DNA from 3 places in the Pseudomonas sp. LBUM1668 genome. Region 3 is predicted to be linked to each of the others. Evidence: predicted binding sites of a transcription regulator. Region 3 holds the regulator's gene; each other region holds the start of a gene.
What was found. The regulator FliA, encoded in region 3, starts transcription of late flagellar genes. The targets are predictions, from matches to a motif close to CTAAAGTTTNNNNNNNNNNNGCCGNTAA.

Region 1 (6,475 bases), 1.2 Mb from region 3:
GTGGAATGGCCGAGCAGGGTGGCTTTCTGGATACCCAGCGCTTTGAGCAACTGCTGGGTGTTGGTCGCTAGTTGCTGGAAGCTGTACTGATAATTGTCCGGCTTGCTGGAGGTACAGAAGCCGATCTGATCCGGCGCGATCACCCGGTAGCCAGCCTCGCTCAAGGCCTTGATCGAACTGTCCCAGGTAGCGGCGCAGAAATTCTTGCCATGCATCAACACCACGGTGCGGCCGTTGGCCTTGCCGTCGGCGGCGACATCCATATACCCCATCTGCAAGGATTTGCCCTGGGACTGGAAATCGAAGTGTTTAAGCGTGTAGGGGTAATCGAAACCTTGCAGCTCTGGCCCATACGCCGGGCCTTCGGCGGGCGCTGTTGCGGTTTGCGTGGCGCCATGGGCAAACAGCGGCAGGGCGGCAGTCAGGAACAGGCCGGGCAGCCAGCGAGATAACGTGACAGTCATAAGGGCAAACTCCATTGAAATCGGCCGATGCTCGAACGGCAAGATTACGGGGACGTTAAACACAGGCAATGTGCAGGCCTGATGGTTCAACCGATCCAGCCCAGCGTCAGCATGGCCAGCACGCCATACCGCGCGCCTTTGGCGAGGCTGACGATCAACAGGAACCGCCCGAGCGGCTCGCGCATCACCCCGGCAACCAACGTCAGCGGATCGCCAATAATCGGCAACCAACTGAACAGCAGTGTCCAATGGCCGTATCGTTCGTAGTGCTTGCGCGCCTTGTCCATGTGCCTGGCGCTGACCGGAAACCAGCGCCGATCCTGAAATCGCTCAAGCCTGCAACCCAGCCACCAGTTGACCAGCGAGCCAAGCACATTGCCCACGGTCGCCACCGCCAACAATCCCCACAGCCAGTAACGGTCGCTGACGATCAACCCGACCAGCAAGGCTTCAGATTGCAGCGGCAGCAACGTCGCGGCGCCGAATGCGGCAAAGAAGAGGCCTGTGTAAGCAGCGCCCATCAATGGGCCGGGTAGTCCGCCACTACGACGTCAGCTCCGTCCTTCTTCAGACCGATCACTTGATAAGCGTCGCTCATACCGTCCATTTCCATGCCCGGCGAGCCCATCGGCATGCCCGGGGCAGCAACACCTAGCAGATCTTCACGCTTGCTCAGGGCGAGCACTTGCTCCGCCGGCACATGGCCTTCGACAAATTTGCCGTTGATGATTGCGGTGTGGCAGGAAGCAAGCCGTGGCGGTACGCCGTGTTGTTGCTTGAAGCTGCTCATGTCGGATTCGACGTGGTCTTCGACTTTAAAGCCGTTGGCTTCGAGGTGGCTGATCCATTTCTTGCAGCAGCCGCAATTGGCGTCGCGATGGACTTCGATGGGGATCAGGTCGGCAGCTTGGGCCAGGGAGGAGATGAACAGGGCGCTCAGGGCGACCAGGCGCAGATGGGTTCGCATGATGGACTCTCGACTCGGGTGGCGGTCAAAAAGAACTTATTTTGACCGGTTTTTCCTGCCAGGCATCAACTCAGTGTTTCAAGTTGCTACAAGACAGGCTGGCAGAATAATCGTAGATCAACCCTGACAGCCCGATGAGCGAGAGATGACAAATCCGTAAGGTTGCACGCGATCCCGTGTAGGAGCTGCCGCAGGCTGCGATCTTTTGATCTTTTAAAAGCAACATCAAAAGATCGCAGCCTGCGGCAGCTCCTACATGAGATTGAGGTGGATCAACGCACCTTGAACCGCCCCATGATCGCGCTCACCCGGCTGTTGGCTTCCAGCAACTGGCGGGTGTTGAGTTCGCTGGCGTTGCCGCTTTGTACCAGTTCATCGACCATGTGGCGGATCTGCACCATGCTGCGATTGATCTCTTCGGTCACCGCGCTTTGCTGCTCGGCGGCGGTGGCGATTTGCGTGCTGAGGCTGTTGATATGGCTGACGGAACCGGCCATTTCATCCAGCCCCGCGTTGACCCGTGCCGTGGCGTCGGCTGCCGACTGGCAACTGGCCTGGGTGTTTTCCATGGCGCTGACCGACGAACTCACCCCTTGGGTCAGACGCTTCAACATCTCGTTGATTTCCGAAGTGCTGGCCTGAGTGCGGGCGGCGAGGGCGCGCACTTCATCGGCTACCACGGCGAAGCCGCGACCCTGCTCACCGGCGCGGGCCGCTTCGATGGCGGCGTTGAGCGCCAACAGGTTGGTCTGGCCGGCAATCGCGCCAATCACCCCGAGAATCTCGGTGATGCGTTGGGCGTCCTGTTGCATGTTTTCGACTTTATGGGTGGCGCTGGCCACTTCATCGATCAGCGCGACCACGCTGTTGGTCGCCTCGCCTACCACCACCCGAGAACGGTCGGCGTTTTCGTTGGCGCGCTGGGTGAAGGCAGCGGTTTCAGCAGCGTTCTGCGCCACGCTGTCGGCGGTCGAGCTCATCTCGGTGATGGCGGTGACGGTCTGATCGGTTTCAGACGCGTGACGCAGCAGGATCTGGCTGGTATGCGCCGACGTGCGTTGCAGGTTGTCGAGGCTCGACGCCATGGCGCCGGTGGCTTGGGTGACTTCGCCGATCATGTTTTGCAGATAGGCAATAAAGGTGTTGACCGAATGACCGATGGCGCCGAGTTCATCTTCGGCGCGGATGGTGATGCGTCGAGTCAGGTCGGCATCGCCGCTGGACAGCAGGTCGATGTTGGCTTTCAGCGCTTTCATGCGCGAAACCAGCTGGCGGATCGCGTAGACCTGCAACAGCACCAACAGAATCACCAGCGGAATCTGCAACAGGCTCAGGGTGCTGAGCACGTCGTCACGCTGGGCGGTCAGCATTTTGGTCGGCAGGGCCGTGGCGAGGAACCACGGTGTGCCCTCGATCGGGCGCATGAAGAAAGTACTGGCTTCACCGTTGTTGTCGAATTCGACGCGTTGCGCCTGATCGCGACTTTGCAGACCCGCGTTGACCTGGCTGGCGAAGGTCGAGCCGGCAGCCAGTTCGCTGATGTTCTTCAGCACGATCGGGCCGCTGATGCGCGAACTGTTGCTGATGATTTTGCCATCGGCCTCGACGATGAGCATTTCGGCGTTGAGGTCTTTTTCCTTGCGGGCCACCAGATCGTTGAAGAAACCCAGGGTGACGTCGATGGTCGACACGCCCCAGGCGTTGCCGTTTTTCTGGATAGCCATGGCGCAGTTGGTGCGCGGCTCGGCGCTGGCGTCGTCCTTGTAGGCCGCCGCCCAGGCACACTGACCGCGCGGCGTCTGCATGCCGCCCTTGTACCAGGTCTGGTCGTAGTAATTTGGCGCCGCGTCACTGTTCCAGAACGTGTTTACCGCCAGTTTGCCCGAAGCATCGCGGTGCCAGAAGGTGCTGAACTTGTTGCGCCCGGCTTCACGCTGGCCGGGTAGCGGCCAGATACCACCGCCAAACACTTTCAATTCGCCGTATTGATCCACCAGGCCCGGCAATACCGTGTCGATGGCAGCGCTGTCGAGCAGCGGGATGGTCTGGGTGATGCTGCGTTGTTGCGCCTGAACCTTGTTCAACTCGCCCTGAATCTGCTCCGCGACTTCAGCAATGCGGTTGAGCACCACCTGTTCTTCGGTTTGACGCAGTTTGGGTGCGACCAATTGGCTGATACCGACCACGGTCAGCACTGACAACAGCAGCATGAACAGAACCAGAAACAGCGTGTAGCGAGCCTGAATAGTGCGGAATGCGGGCATGGAGACCGGTCCTTGAGCTGCGATTCTTATTAGGGGCGGGAGGCGTAAACATCGCGGGTATCACTAGGTATCGTCGATGCAGTCAGAAGCTTTAGGTACCGGAGTGCTGAAAAGCTGAAGGCCGATGACCGGTCGGTATTGAATTTGATACACAGGAATCAATCAGCCAGGCCATCGGCGTGGATTTTATGCAGGTCGCGATGTAATGAGAGTCTTGAAAGCCAGCATCCACGGAGGTCTGCTGATTTGTATCGAGAATGTACGAGAATTGTAAGTGAGTGCACAAAAAGGGTTGGTGCCATTAGTTGGCCGGTGGATACTCCCCGGCATTCGAGTGGTTCAACAAGGATATTTCATGTTCATTTCACAGGGAGTTTTCTCATGACGATTGGCATTGTCGGCGGCTGGGAAAGCAAGGCTGGCGTCATGGTGCGCAACACGGGCGGCAAAAAGCAGGTGTCCCAAAGCGTCAAGGTGCAGCAAATGCTCACCAAGGTCGGTAACGATCCTAACGCTTTGAACACTGCCGAGATGGACAAGCAAGGCCTGCGCAAAAACATCAAGGGCTTTGATCCCGCGAACGTCTCGGTAAAACAGATGGGTAACCTGGCGGCGATGCTGCGTAGCCGAGGGCTGATCTCGGAAATCACGTCCTTCACCCTGATGAATGCCGGCGACAAGTTCGACCGTTTCGGCGTGACCAAAGACATTGATGCCAAATTCAATGCGCTGGAGTATTTCGCGACTCAGCTTGATGCGATCCAGAACAATGGTCTCAATGGCAACGCGTACGGCAAAAATCTGATCCCCGAATTCAAGAAAGCCATTTACGTCCTGCAAAACCTGAAAACCTATGGGGAAGGCAACGCGCCGCTTCCCAATAAAGACGGCATCAAAGCCAAGGCTTGAGCCGCCAGACAATGACCCGCTCAAGGTGAACGGGTCATTAGCAAGATCTCGGTACGCTCAAGTCACAGCGCTATTTTGCTCAGGCGAGGTACAACTTGCTGTTGCGCCTGATCGTGTAAGTGCTGCATCCGCGAGCAGTGCAGCTCAAGTTTGCCCAGCCGGTAACCCCGGTGAAACAATGCCAGCCATCCTCCCTCCTTACCCTCGACGGGTGCCAGCCCGGTGAAGACAAATCCGATTGCGGTCAGCCTGTTCAGATCGCAGGTAAATTGCTGCGACAATCCGAGCCGGATCGACACCATCCATTGCTGCGGCAATCCCCTTAGCTGCTCGAGCAGATCGGGTCGTAGGTTCTTGAGCCGGATGTCGTAACGATTGGTGTGTCGTTCCAGCTGAATCGCTGGGCCATTCCAGCAAAACCTTTGCTCGTGCGTGCCGAATACATCGGATAAATGTTCCATGAAACTGCGGTAACCAGACGGCCAGGTCTGCCTCGGCAGCGGGCGTTTATACCCGTCGATGATGCGGCATCCCATAACAATGGATTCCGGCGTTGAGCTACCAAACGGCGAGGGCACGTAGTCCGGCAACAGCCCGGTGTTATGAAAACCGAGGTTGGCGGCCATGCGTTGCGTGTACGGATGGTGAGTGACCTGTTTGATGGATACGCTGTGGCAGCCCAGTGCTTGCGCGTGGCTCAGCAGTTGCTGGCTCAGACGCGTGGCAATGTTTTGTCCCCGGGCATCGGGATGGACGGCGCTCAATGCCAGTTCGGCGGTGCGGGCGCCTGTGTCGCGAAACAGGGTGGCGTGCCCGCGTATCTGCCCGTCCAGCTCGGCGACCAGCGAGTGCCAGCGCTGGTCGGCGTGGTTCTGGTTGATCATCTGCGGCAGATAAACATGCGGTTGCACGTAAAGATCGCCGTACACCTCGCGGAACAACTGGCTGACCGCCGTGGCATCGCTGGCGCGATAGTTACGCAGAATCAGCGGTTCCATCCGGACCCTCCTGATCCTTGTGTTCATAGCGACGCAGATCCAGCACGCGCAGGCATTTGCCCGAGCGGGGATGTCGTGGCAGATCCTCATGCGTGCAGCACTGGACGTGCAGTTCCAGCAGATGATCCGTCCGTAATTGCGTGATCAACGGATAAAGCTCAAGCATTGCGTTTTCCAGTTGCTGATTGACGTCGGCGCGGTCGGGAGACTGTGCAGCCGGCACCCATTTGAGCGTCAGTACATCCTTGAACGTGGCCTGTTCAATCACCATTTGCCAGTCGTCACTGGCGGGATTGCGGCGTATCAGCTCGGCGATCTCTTGAGGGACCAGCGACAAAATTCCCACCCGGACTCGTTGGCTACTGGCGCTTCGGCCCTTTAGCGCGAACTTGCGCTGCGCAGTGCCGTGCGGTTCTCGCCAACAGGCGCGGTCGCCTACCGGGTAACGTATCAGCGGCATCAAGCGCCGGTGAAGATTGGTCAGGACGAGCAAACCCACTTCATCGCAAGACTCGATCACCTCTCCCGAGTATTCGTCGACGATTTCCAGGAAGGCGTGATTTTCATGCATTCGATGTTCACCCTCGGCGCAATCGCGTTGACTGCTGCCGATAAAACCGGCGTCGACGCTGGCGTAGCCGATTGAGGCGATGCGCGCGTTGGGAAACGCCAGGTTGAGAAGCTGGCGCTGTGAATCAAACAGACTTTCGCCGCCATAGAGCAGCGTGTCGACAACCGGCAACGTTTGCTCGCGCCGTTCAAGCCATGCGGCAAAGGTCAACAGATGTGCCGGCAAGCCTGCAAGTACGTTGATCCGATGCTGCTGGATGGATTGCGCCAATACCTGCGAATCGATGTCGCCGGTGAACGGAA
Region 2 (6,475 bases), 1.9 Mb from region 3:
TCAACAGCCTGCCGATTACGTTGCTGAAGATCGACAAGAGCTTCGTCGGTGGCATGGAACAGCGCGAAGAGAACCGCAAACTAGTGCACGCGATGATCAACCTCGCGCACAACCTGCATCTGGAAGTGGTGGCTGAAGGCGTGGAAACCCCGGAGCAGCTTGAACTGTTGCGCGGGTTTGGTTGCGATCAGGTGCAGGGGTATCTGATCAGCAAGCCGTTGCCGTTGGCGGAGTTGGTTGAGTATTTGACGTTTGGATCGAGTCAGCAGGTATCTGTGGAGGCCGTTTAAAAGATCGCAGCCTGCGGCAGCTCCTACACCGACTCATGTAGGAGCTGCCGCAGGCTGCGATCTTTTGATCTTAATCTGCACCAACTGCTTCGAAACGCTGTGTAGCTGGCTCAAGCCGAATCATCCGCTTCATCTTCCACTCGAACGCCAGCGTCAGACTCACTGCCGCACACGCCAGCCCCAGCGCCAAACCCCACCAGACACCCGTCGGCCCCCAGTTCAGGTGGAACGCCATCCACCACGCCGCCGGCGCACCGATCAGCCAATAGCAGCCGAGTCCGACCAGGAACGTGGTCTTCGCATCCTTGAGCCCACGAATGCAGCCCATGGCAATCGTCTGCGTACCGTCGAACAGCTCGAACCACGCCGCTACCGCCAGCAGGCTCACCGCCAGTTGGATCACCTGGGCAAATGCCGGATCGTTATGGTCGAGAAACAAGCCGATCAACTGATCCGGCAGTAACCAGAACACCATCGCAAAACCCAGCATCGCCACTGCACCGAAGACGATACCGACTCGCCCGGACATTCGCGCATCGACCAATTGCCCGGCGCCGTAATGCTGGCCGACACGCATGGTGATGGCGTACGACATCCCCGCCGGCACCATGAATGCCACCGACACGATCTGCAAAGCAATCTGATGGGCGCCCAGTTGCGTACTGCCCATGGTGCCCATGCACAGCGCGGCGAAGGCGAACAACCCGACTTCCACCGCGTAGGTGCCGCCAATCGGCAGACCGAGGCGCCACAGCTCCTTGAGGTATTGCCGATTAGGCCGCGACAGCCCTGCGCGCAACGGATAAGCGTCGTACGCCGGATGCCGATGAATATGCCAGGCCAAGGCCAGCGCCATGCAGTTGGCAACGATCGCCGTGACCAGGCCGATGCCCATCAAGCCCAGTTTCGGCAGGCCGAACATGCCGGTGATCAGCGCGTAATTGAGCAGGAAGTTGGCCACGGTGCCGATCAGGCTGATGACCATGACCGGCGTCGCCCGGCCGATGGCACTGGTGAAGCCGCGCAGGGCCATGAAGCTCAGGTAGCCGGGCAGGGCGAACGGCAGGGCAATCAGGAATTGCCCGGCGGCATTGACGTTGGTTTCAGTCTGGCCGAACAGCAGCAACACCGGTTTCAGATTCCACAACAGCAGCCCTGCGGCGAGCGCCATCAGCCACGCCAGCCACAACCCGGCCTGGGTCAGGCGTGCGGCGCCAATGATGTCGCCGGCGCCCTTGCGGATCGCAACCAGCGTGCCGACCGCCGCAATCACGCCAATGCAGAAAATCGACACGAACGAGTAAGTCGCAGCGCCAAGGCCACCGCCGGCCAGCGCCTCAGGGCTCAGGCGCGCCATCATCAAAGTGTCAGTCAGCACCATCAACATGTGCGCCAACTGTGAGGCAATCAACGGCCCCGCCAGCCGCAGAATGGCCCAGAGTTCTGTACGCACAGGATGTTGCATGGTCATCACCACCCATCGATAGAGGGAACAAGAGAGCGTCGATTCTCGGCGCTTGGAAGGGATTGCACAAAGGGATAAAAAGGATGGGTGGCATGATTAAAACTCATCCTGAAAAGATTCTGTTAAGTTGGCCGCATCCCGCTACAGGAGCTTTATGCATGTCCCGTCGACTTCCTCCGTTGTATGCCCTGCGCGCATTTGAAGCGGCGGCGAGGCATAGCTCATTCACTCGCGCAGCCGAAGAGCTGTCGATCACCCAGAGTGCGGTGAGTCGGCACATTCGAACGCTTGAGGATCATTTCGCCTGTCGACTGTTTCATCGCAGCGGACGCAATTTGCAACTGACCGAAGCGGCGCGCCTGCTGTTGCCGGGCATTCGCGAAGGCTTCACAGCGCTGGAGCGCGCCTGCAACACCTTGCGCGCCGAGGACGACATCCTGCGCATGAAGGCGCCGTCGACCCTGACCATGCGCTGGTTGCTGGCGCGCCTGAGCCGCTTCCGGCATCTGCAGCCGGGTAACGAAGTGCAGTTGACCAGTGCGTGGATGGACGTCGACTCGGTAGACTTTAACGATGAGCCGTTCGATTGCGCGGTGTTGCTCAGCGACGGCCATTTTCCGCCGGACTGGGAGACCAGCCTGTTGTTTCCCGAGGAACTGATTCCCGTTGGCGCGCCCAACCTGCTGCACGATCAACCTTGGGACGTGGCGCGACTTGCTGCCGCCGAGTTGCTCCATCCAACCCCGGATCGCCGCGATTGGCGCAGTTGGCTGGAGCACATGGGTTTGGCCGACCAGGTGTCGCTCAAGGGCGGACAGGTGTTCGATACGCTGGAGTTGGGGATGATCGCCGCGGCGCGCGGTTACGGCGTGTCGATGGGCGATTTGTTGATGGTGGCCGAAGATGTGGCGCAAGGGCGCTTGAGCCTGCCGTGGCCGACGGCTGTCGCCAGCGGCCTGAATTACTACCTGGTGTGGCCCAAAACCCGTCCGGGAGGTGAACGTTTGCGTCGTCTCAGCGACTTCCTGCAAGGCGAGGTCCGCGCTATGGAACTGCCGGCAGTCGCGCGCTTGAGCTGAAACGTTAGAGCCGTCACAATGCCGGCCTTGTGCCATAACCCTGCTATTCGCTCAAGTATTCGGTTTTACCGCCGACTATGAGCAGGTGGAACTGTCGTGCCGGTTTCACGATTCACCCCCATTATTAAAAAATTTCCGAGCATGGCTGCGATCAAGGAGGATCCGGTAGCTCGGCCAGGAGCTGTCCATGTCTCAACCTCGCGCTCGGATCGCCTCGCAGCTGGGCCTCGCGCTCGCTGTGATACTGGCGATTGTCATCAGCGGCAGTACAGTTTTTGCTCTGCGTTCGCTCGATACTGCCAACCTCGCCACCCGTGAAGAGCATTTGGCCAGTGAGGCGCGGCTGCTGGCCGACCAATTGAGCACCTTCCACGGCACGTTGCGTGAAAGCACTCAGCGCTTGAGCGGGTTGTTCGAGAAACGCTTCATCGCCGGTTTGAGCATTCACCCGAGTGAGCCGGTAACGGTTGCCGGTACCCAGACCCCGGGTCTGCACCTGGGCAGCGAAGTGTTGAACAACAACTTCATGGAAGTCGACGAGTTCACACAAATGACCGCGGGCGTTGCCACACTGTTTGTGCGCAGCGGCGAAGACTTCGTGCGGGTCAGCACCTCCCTGACCAAACAGGATGGCAGCCGCGCCATCGGCACCTTGCTCGATCATGCGCATCCGGCCTATGCGAAGCTGATGGCGGGGCAAAGCTACGTCGGCCGGGCGTTGCTCTTTGATCGTTCTTACATGACCCAGTACACCCCGGTGCGCGATGGCAGCGGCAAGGTGATTGCGGTGCTGTTCGTCGGTTTCGATTACACCGACGCGCAGAACGCGCAGTTCGACAACCTCAAGCGCTTCCGCATCGGTCAGACCGGTTCGTTGGCCCTGCTGGATGAACAGAACAAATGGCTGGTTGCGCCAGCAGGTGTGCAAGCCCTGGATCAAGCGATCCCGGTGATCGGCGGCATGTCCAAAACGCCGGGCAAAGGCCATTTCTGGAGCGACAAGTCTGAAGACTTCTACAGCGTTTCGGTGCCCTTCGACGGCGGGCCGTGGGCGGTAGTGGCGAGCATGCCGAAAACCGAGATTCGTGCAGTGACCTGGAGTGTAGGCACGCAATTGGCCATTGGCAGTTTGCTGGCGATGTTGCTGGCGGTTGGCTCTGTGGTTTGGTTGCTGCGCAGCAAATTGGCGCCGTTGGGTGACCTGGTACGTCAGGCCGAGGCCTTGGGTGCGGGTGATCTGAGCGTGCGTCTGAACGTGTCGAGTAACGATGAAATCGGTCAGCTGTCTCGCGCTTTCAATCAGATGAGCCAGGCACTGTCGACCATGGTCGAGCACATCCGCCGCGCCTCGGAAGAGGTCAACAGTCGTGCCCAGGCGCTGTCCGGTTTGTCCGGCGGCGCGTACGAAGGCATGGAGCAGCAGTCCGGCGAAATCACCAGCATGGCCGGCGCGGTTGAAGAGTTCAGCGCGACGTCGCTGGACATCGCCGACAACATGGGGGCGACCCAGCGCCTGGCGCAGGAAAATGCTCAGCAGACGCAGATCGGACGCAGCTCGATGGAAGAAGCTTCTTCTTCTCTGGAGCAAATTGCCGGCGCCCTGAACAGTACCGCGACAGTGATCAATACACTCGGCCAGCGCTCCCAGGAAATTGGCGGCATCGTTGGCGTGATTACCTCGATTGCCGAACAAACCAACCTGCTGGCACTCAACGCTGCGATTGAAGCGGCCCGTGCCGGTGAACAAGGTCGCGGCTTCGCCGTGGTGGCTGATGAAGTGCGCAGCCTGGCCTCGCGCACCCGTCAGGCGACGGATGAAATTTCCAGCATGATTCACAGCATCCAGCAGGAAACCGGCAACGCGATCAGCACCATGGAGCAGGGCAACGTGCTGATGCAGGAAGGCTTGTCGCGTAACGCCAATGTTGCTTCGGCACTGGCGCGCATCGACGAGCAGAGCCGCTCGGCGGGGCAGCAGTTTGCGGCGATCACGACCGCGACCCAAGAGCAGAGCAGTACGGCGACGTTGCTCAGCAGCAACCTGCAAAGCATTGCATTGGCTAACAGTGAGCAGCGTGAGGTGGTTTCGAACCTCGCGGTAACGGCCAAAGAGCTGGAGAAGCTGGCGGCGGATCTGCGTTCCGAGGTTGATCGCTTCCGTTGATGCGCCACTGAAATAGTAATCGCGGGCAAGCCCGCTCCCACAGGTATATCGGGTGTGCGCAAAAATTGTGTTCGCCCTTGAGCCCTGTGGGAGCGGGCTTGCCCGCGATTGCATCACCGCTGATCGCGGATTCATTGCAGCGCTATCACTGCTTTTACACTTGCTGAAACGTTTCCGCAGCGCTATAAAAATGGCACAACTCCAATAAAGGCTGCTGCCATGACCCCGCTCAAACTTGTCGCCGCACTCGGCGCACTGTCCGCTGCCTCCCACGCAATGGCATGGGATTACGTCCTCCTAGATACTGACAAACCTGCGCAAAACTGGACCGTCACCAGTGAACAGCTCGGCGTGAAAACCGAAAAGCCGTTTTCTGTGAGCTTGCGAACCTTGCATGGTGGGCGGCAGGAAGGCGTCAGTATTGTCGACATCGATAACGGCACGATGAAACTCTCGGTGGTGCCAACCCGTGGCATGAATGTCCTGCACGCTTCCGTTGGCAGCGTGCGAATGGGCTGGGATTCGCCGGTCAAGGATGTGGTCAACCCGGCATTCATTGAGCTCAATGGGCGCGGTGGTCTGGGCTGGCTGGAAGGTTTCAACGAGTTGGTGACCCGCTGTGGTTACGAATGGGTCGGACATCCCGGCATGGACAATGGTGAGCTGCTGACCCTGCACGGACGCGCCGCCAACATCCCGGCCAGTACTGTCACGCTGCACATCGATGAAAAACCACCCTACGCCATCAGTTTGCGCGGCGAGCTGAAAGAGCAGGCGTTCAAGAAAGTCGACTTTTCGGTTGTCACTGAACTGGTCACCGTGCCTGGCAGCGTGCGCTTCGCACTCAACGATACGTTGACCAACAACGGCGACTATCCAAAGGAATATCAGGCGCTGTATCACAGCAACTTCAGTACGCCATTCCTCGAGCAGGGCGCACGCTTTGCTGCACCGGTAAAACAGGTGTCGCCTTTCAACGACAAGGCCAAGGGCGATTTGCCCGACTGGCAGACCTACCGCGCCCCGACCAAGGATTACGACGAAACCGTCTACAACGTCGTGCCCTATGCGGATGCCAAAGGCGAAACCCTGACTGTTCTGCATAACAAGGCGGGCAGCCTCGGTGTTTCTGTTGGCTTCAATACCCAGCAGTTGCCAGTGTTTTCCCTGTGGAAAAATACTGACACCCAAGGGCAGGGCTATGTCACGGGACTGGAGCCGGGCACCAGTTTTTCCTACAACCGCCGCTATCAGCGTCCGCTGAATCTGGTGCCGACCATTGCGCCCAAGGAACACAAACAGTTCCAGATCAGCTACAGCCTGCTCCCGGACAAAGGGGCTGTGGATAACGCGTTGAAGCGCGTGACCGAGATTCAGGCCGGACGCGAAACTGAAGTGCGGCAGATGCCGCTGGTTGATCTGACCGAGCATTAAGGCGTCGCCGGCCGGTATTGCAGCGCTTCGGCCAGGTGCTCAC
Region 3 (6,475 bases):
GGATGCTCGGATCCGCTGAAAGAATTTCCGAGACGCGGCGGCGGAAAAAACCCGAATCGTCCACCACCAGGACTTTGACTGCCATAAACACTCCATTAGGTGCAGCGGGACGCTATCGCCCCGCCGCCCCGGATTCAAATACGCCGTGCGGCGTAACGCTTGAGCATGCTCGGAACATCAAGGATCAGCGCGATACGGCCGTCACCAGTGATGGTGGCGCCGGACATGCCCGGAGTGCCCTGAAGCATTTTGCCCAATGGCTTGATGACCACTTCTTCCTGGCCGACCAGTTGATCGACGACGAAGCCGATCCGCTGAGTGCCCACCGAAAGGATCACCACATGGCCTTCGCGCTGCTCTTCGTGAGCGGCGGAGCTGACCAGCCAGCGCTTGAGGTAGAACAATGGCAAGGCCTTGTCCCGCACGATCACCACTTCCTGACCGTCGACGACGTTGGTGGTCGACAGGTCGAGGTGGAAGATTTCGTTGACGTTGACCAGCGGGAACGCAAACGCCTGATTGCCCAGCATGACCATCAGCGTCGGCATGATCGCCAGGGTCAACGGCACCTTGATGACGATCTTCGAGCCCTGGCCCTTGGTCGAGTAGATGTTGATCGAACCGTTGAGCTGGGAAATCTTGGTCTTCACCACGTCCATGCCGACACCGCGGCCGGACACGTCGGAGATCTCGGTCTTGGTCGAGAACCCAGGGGCGAAGATCAGGTTGTAGCACTCGGTATCGCTCAGGCGATCGGCTGCATCCTTGTCCATCACACCGCGTTTTACCGCGATGGCGCGCAGGACGTTCGGGTCCATGCCTTTGCCGTCATCGGAAATCGACAGCAGGATGTGATCGCCTTCCTGCTCGGCGGCCAGCACCACTTTGCCGCCACGGGCCTTGCCCGAAGCTTCGCGTTCTTCCGGCGACTCGATGCCGTGGTCGACCGCGTTGCGCACCAAGTGGACCAGCGGATCGGCCAGGGCCTCGACAAGGTTTTTGTCGAGGTCGGTTTCTTCGCCGACCAGTTCCAGGTTGATTTCTTTCTTGAGCTGACGAGCCAGGTCGCGAACCAGACGCGGGAAGCGCCCGAAGACTTTCTTGATCGGCTGCATCCGCGTTTTCATCACCGCGGTCTGCAAGTCAGCCGTGACCACGTCGAGGTTCGACACAGCCTTTTGCATGGCTTCGTCGCCGCTGTTAAGACCCAGGCGCACCAGACGGTTACGCACCAGCACCAGCTCGCCGACCATGTTCATGATTTCGTCGAGACGCGCAGTGTCGACCCGCACGGTGGTTTCGGCTTCGCTGGCCGGTTTTTCCGGCGGTGGCGCGGCTGGCGCACGGGCCGGAGCCGGTGCAGCAGCGGCCGCAGGTTTTGGCGATTCGGCTTTCGGCGCAGGCTTGGGCGCTGCGGCGGGGGCCTTGGCGGCAGGCGTGGCGACGGCGGCAGTGCTGCCGGCAGACGCGGTACCCACTTCAGTGAACTTGCCTTTGCCGTGCAATTCGTCGAGCAGCGATTCGAATTCGTGATCGCTGATCAGGTCGCTACCGGCCGCAGCCGCCGCCGGAGCAGCAGGCGCAGGCACCGCGGCAATGGCCGATTCCAGCGCATCAACGGCAAAGTTGCCCTTGCCGTGCAACTGATCGAGCAGTGCTTCGAATTCGTCGTCGGTGATGTCCGAGCTGTCGCCCTTGGCCGGGGCCGCAGGGGCCGCCGCCGCTGGGGCCACAGCATCAACCGCGAACTGGCCTTTGCCGTGCAGTTGATCGAGCAACGACTCGAACTCGGCATCGGTGATTTCATCGCTGGCCGCTTCGGTTGCAGCAGGCGCAGCGGCAGCCGCCGGGGCTTCGGCCTGCGCCTTGACGGCGTTTAGCGAGTCCAGCAACTGTTCAAATTCGTTATCGGTGATGTCGCCCGAATCGCTTTCGGCAACCGGTGCCTCGACGACTTCTTCAACCGCGACGGCATCAGCCGCTTGCGGCTCGGCCAGGCGCGCCAAAGCGGCCAGCAGTTCAGGCGTAGCCGCCGTAATCGGGCTGCGCTCGCGCACTTCGGTGAACATGCCGTTCACCGCATCCAGTGCTTCGAGCACAACGTCCATCAGTTCTGAATCAACGCGACGCTCACCCTTTCGCAGGATGTCGAACACGTTTTCGGCGATGTGACAGCACTCAACCAGCTCATTGAGCTGAAGGAAGCCGGCGCCCCCTTTTACAGTGTGGAAACCGCGAAAAATTGCGTTGAGCAGATCAGCATCATCCGGGCGGCTTTCCAGCTCGACCAATTGTTCTGACAGCTGCTCAAGAATCTCGCCGGCCTCAACCAGGAAATCCTGAAGGATCTCTTCATCGGCGCCGAAGCTCATTAAGGGGGTGCTCCTAACAGGTCTAAAAACCTAAACTTCAAAATCCAAGGCTGGATAGCAAATCGTCCACATCGTCCTGACCGGACACAACGTCTTCTCGTTTATCGGCATGAATCTGCGGACCTTCACCCTGCGAGAGATGTTTTTGTGGATCTTTTTCAGCGAGCATCGCCGCACGGTCATGTTCGATGCCCGCAAAGCGGTCCACCTGACTGGCCATGAGCACGAGTTTGAGCAAATTGCTTTCGACTTCGGTGACCAGTTGGGTCACACGCTTGATCACCTGACCGGTGAGGTCCTGATAATCCTGAGCCAGCAGGATGTCGTTCAGATTGCTCGACACCGCACGGTTGCCCGTGGTGCTGCGTGACAGAAAACCGTCGACCCGGCGCGCCAGTTCGCGGAACTCTTCAGCTCCGACCTCACGACGCATGAAACGACCCCAATCGGTACTCAAGGACTGGGCTTCCTCAGCCAGACCATTGACCACCGGCGTGGCGTTTTCCACCAGATCCATGGTGCGGTTGGCCGCGGCTTCCGTCAGCTTGACCACATAGCCCAGGCGTTCGGTGGCGTCGGTAATTTGCGACACTTCCTCGGCCTGCGGCATGTTCGGATCAATCTGGAAATTGACGATCGCACTGTGCAGTTCACGTGTGAGCTTGCCAACTTCCTGGTACAGGCCACGGTCACGGGTCTGATTGAGCTCATGGATCAATTGCACAGCGTCGCCGAACCTGCCCTTTTCAAGGCTTTCGACCAGTTCGACCGCATGTTTTTTCAGGGTCGATTCAAAATCGCCCTGTGAAGATTCGTTGTGGTCCATAGCTCCCCCGTGGCGCAGTTTCTCAACCGATGCGTTCGAAAATCTTCTCGATTTTGTCTTTCAACGCCTGGGCCGTGAAGGGTTTCACCACATAGCCGTTTACACCGGCCTGGGCTGCTTCAATGATCTGTTCGCGCTTGGCTTCAGCGGTCACCATCAGCACTGGCAGGTGCTTGAGTTTTTCATCGGCGCGCACGTGACGCAGCAGGTCGATACCGGTCATGCCCGGCATGTTCCAGTCCGTTACCAGAAAGTCGATGCTGCCGCTGTTGAGAACCGGAATGGCGGTAATGCCATCGTCAGCCTCGACGGTGTTGGTGAACCCCAGATCGCGCAGCAGGTTCTTGATGATCCGCCGCATCGTTGAGAAGTCATCAACGATGAGGATTTTCATGTTCTTGTCCAATTCGACCTCCAAGCAGTCTTAAACGCGCCCAGCACCTGGACGCGCCATTTCATTCAATCCGGCGTAACACTCAAAGACTGTCTGGAGCACAACAGAGCAAGACCGGTGCCGTTCATCACCGCACCAGCCTCGTTCGCAGTGTCCCCACACTGCCTTCAGCGCGCTCGCCACTCCCCCAAACGCCCCCGCAAACGGGCCGCGCACTGGCTGTGTAACTGGCTGACCCGCGACTCACTGACGCCAAGGACTTCACCGATCTCCTTGAGGTTCAGCTCTTCGTCGTAGTACAGCGCCAACACCAGTCGCTCACGCTCCGGCAAATTGGCAATCGCGTCCGCCAGCGCTGCCTGGAAGCGTTCATCTTCCAGATCGCGTGACGGCTCAAGATGAGCACTCGCGCCATCCTCGTGCAGCCCTTCGTGTTCGCCGTCCTGCAACAGGTCGTCGAAACTGAACAGGCGGCTGCCCAAGGTGTCATTCAAAATCCCGTAATAATCATCGAGACTCAATTGGAGTTCGGCCGCAACTTCGTGATCTTTAGCATCACGGCCGGTTTTAGCTTCAATCGAGCGAATTGCGTCGCTGACCATACGGGTATTGCGGTGAACCGAGCGTGGCGCCCAGTCCCCTTTGCGCACTTCGTCGAGCATCGCGCCGCGGATTCGAATGCCCGCGTACGTTTCGAAACTGGCGCCTTTGCTGGCGTCATATTTGGTCGAGACTTCGAGCAGGCCGATCATCCCGGCCTGGATCAGGTCTTCGACCTGCACACTCGCCGGCAACCGTGCCAGCAAGTGATAGGCAATGCGTTTGACCAGTGGCGCGTAACGCTCGATCAACTCGTACTGCGCATCACGTGCCGACTTCTTGTAGTAGTTCATACCGCTTGCGGTCATATGACAGGCCCTGCCGTTTGCTGCACGAGGCGCTCGACGAAGAATTCAAGGTGGCCGCGCGGGTTGGCAGGCAGCGGCCAGGTATCGACCTTCTGTGCAATTGCCTTGAACGCCAGAGCGCACTTGGAGCGCGGAAAGGCTTCGTAGACCGCACGTTGTTTCTGCACGGCCTTGCGCACGCTTTCGTCGTAAGGCACGGCGCCGACGTATTGTAGGGCCACGTCAAGGAAGCGATCCGTGACCTTGGTCAACTTGGCGAACAGGTTGCGCCCTTCCTGCGGGCTCTGCGCCATGTTGGCCAGGACGCGGAAGCGGTTCATGCCGTAATCGCGGTTGAGCAACTTGATCAGCGCGTAAGCGTCAGTGATCGAAGTCGGCTCGTCGCAGACCACCAGCAACACTTCTTGCGCGGCGCGTACGAAACTGACTACCGAGTCACCAATACCCGCAGCGGTGTCGATCACCAGTACGTCGAGATTGTCGCCGATGTCGCTGAACGCCTGAATCAGACCGGCATGCTGAGCCGGGCTCAGATGCACCATGCTCTGAGTGCCCGATGCGGCAGGCACGATGCGAATTCCGCCCGGGCCTTGCAACAGCACGTCGCGCAATTCGCAGCGGCCTTCGATCACGTCGGCCAAGGTGCGTTTGGGCGTCAGGCCCAACAGAACGTCGACGTTCGCCAGCCCCAGATCGGCGTCCAGCAGCATGACCCGACGGCCAAGCTCTGCCAGCGCCAGAGACAAGTTCACTGACACGTTAGTCTTGCCGACGCCACCTTTGCCGCCGGTCACCGCGATCACCTGTACGGGATGCATGCTGCCCATGTTATTTCTTTACCTTGTCTTGCATAGACGGAGGCCACATTACTGGCTGCGCGTTCACAAACGGAACAATGCATGGCAGACCATCGATGTAGGTACAAAAACGGTTCATGATTACCTCAGCCTACCTGCTTGGTCGGGCTGTGATAGATATCAGCGAACATGTCAGCCATGGCTTCTTCGCTGGGTTCTTCCTGCATTTGCACGCTGACGGCGCGGCTGACCAGTTGATGACGGCGCGGCAGATGCAAATCATCCGGAATCCGTGGGCCATCGGTCAGATACGCGACCGGCAATTCATGACTGATCGCCAGGCTCAACACTTCGCCAAGGCTGGCCGTTTCATCCAGTTTAGTCAGGATGCACCCGGCGAGCCCGCAACGCTTGTAACTGTGATAAGCGGCGGTTAGAACCTGTTTCTGGCTGGTGGTTGCCAGCACGAGATAATTTTTTGAACGGATGCCACGCCCGGCCAGACTTTCGAGCTGCATGCGCAGTGCCGGATCGCTGGCCTGCAGGCCGGCGGTATCGATCAGCACCACGCGTTTGCGCAGCAGCGGGTCCAGGGCCTGCACCAACGACTGACCCGGATCGACGTGCGTTACCGGCACGTTGAGAATCCGGCCCAGGGTCTTCAGTTGTTCCTGCGCGCCGATGCGGAAGCTGTCCATGCTCACCAGCGCGACATTCTGCGCGCCGTACTTGAGCACGTAACGGGCAGCAAGCTTGGCCAGCGTGGTGGTCTTGCCCATGCCGGCAGGGCCGACCATGGCAATCACACCGCCCTCTTCCAGCGGCTCGACTTCCGGTACGGCAATCATCCGCGCCAGGTGCGCCAGCAGCATGCGCCAGGCCTGACGCGGTTCTTCGATATCCGTGATCATCGCCAGCAGGTCGCGCGACAACGGGCCGGACAGGCCAATCCGTTGCAGACGGCGATACAGGTTGGCTTGCGCTGGGCGGCTGCCCTGCAGCTGATTCCAGGCGAGGGTGCCGAGCTGAACTTCCATCAGCTCGCGCAGGCTGTTCAATTCAAAACGCATCGAGTCCAGTGCGCGCGGATCAATCCCGCCGGACGATTGCGCAGGTGCCGGGGCCGGACGCGCCGGGGCCGCATAAGTCGGCTCGCTCAACGGTTCGGCAGCGGTCAG

Region 1: ACA061_RS12920 (methyl-accepting chemotaxis protein) is a predicted target of FliA. The motif match lies at 3,763-3,790, and genes of this name have one in related genera.
Region 2: ACA061_RS26190 (methyl-accepting chemotaxis protein) is a predicted target of FliA. The motif match lies at 2,885-2,912, and genes of this name have one in related genera.

What each region holds. Positions count from the first base shown of each region.
Region 1 covers NZ_CP166787.1:2,866,901-2,873,375, forward strand. The annotation lists gene ACA061_RS12905 (alpha/beta fold hydrolase) at 1-464, opposite strand, end outside; gene ACA061_RS12910 (YqaA family protein) at 551-985, opposite strand; gene ACA061_RS12915 (DUF411 domain-containing protein) at 985-1,431, opposite strand; gene ACA061_RS12920 (methyl-accepting chemotaxis protein) at 1,704-3,695, opposite strand; gene ACA061_RS12925 (hypothetical protein) at 4,077-4,604, shown strand; gene ACA061_RS12930 (GNAT family N-acetyltransferase) at 4,667-5,602, opposite strand; gene ACA061_RS12935 (phenylacetate--CoA ligase family protein) at 5,580-6,475, opposite strand, start outside.
Region 2 covers NZ_CP166787.1:5,787,154-5,793,628, reverse strand. The annotation lists gene ACA061_RS26205 (putative bifunctional diguanylate cyclase/phosphodiesterase) at 1-290, shown strand, start outside; gene ACA061_RS26200 (NorM family multidrug efflux MATE transporter) at 361-1,755, opposite strand; gene ACA061_RS26195 (LysR substrate-binding domain-containing protein) at 1,914-2,834, shown strand; gene ACA061_RS26190 (methyl-accepting chemotaxis protein) at 3,022-4,998, shown strand; gene ACA061_RS26185 (aldose 1-epimerase family protein) at 5,218-6,432, shown strand; gene ACA061_RS26180 (YifB family Mg chelatase-like AAA ATPase) at 6,429-6,475, opposite strand, start outside.
Region 3 covers NZ_CP166787.1:1,678,503-1,684,977, reverse strand. The annotation lists gene ACA061_RS07535 (protein-glutamate methylesterase/protein-glutamine glutaminase) at 1-85, opposite strand, end outside; gene ACA061_RS07530 (chemotaxis protein CheA) at 135-2,372, opposite strand; gene ACA061_RS07525 (protein phosphatase CheZ) at 2,410-3,198, opposite strand; gene ACA061_RS07520 (chemotaxis response regulator CheY) at 3,221-3,592, opposite strand; gene fliA (RNA polymerase sigma factor FliA) at 3,760-4,500, opposite strand; gene fleN (flagellar synthesis regulator FleN) at 4,497-5,327, opposite strand; gene flhF (flagellar biosynthesis GTPase FlhF) at 5,444-6,475, opposite strand, start outside.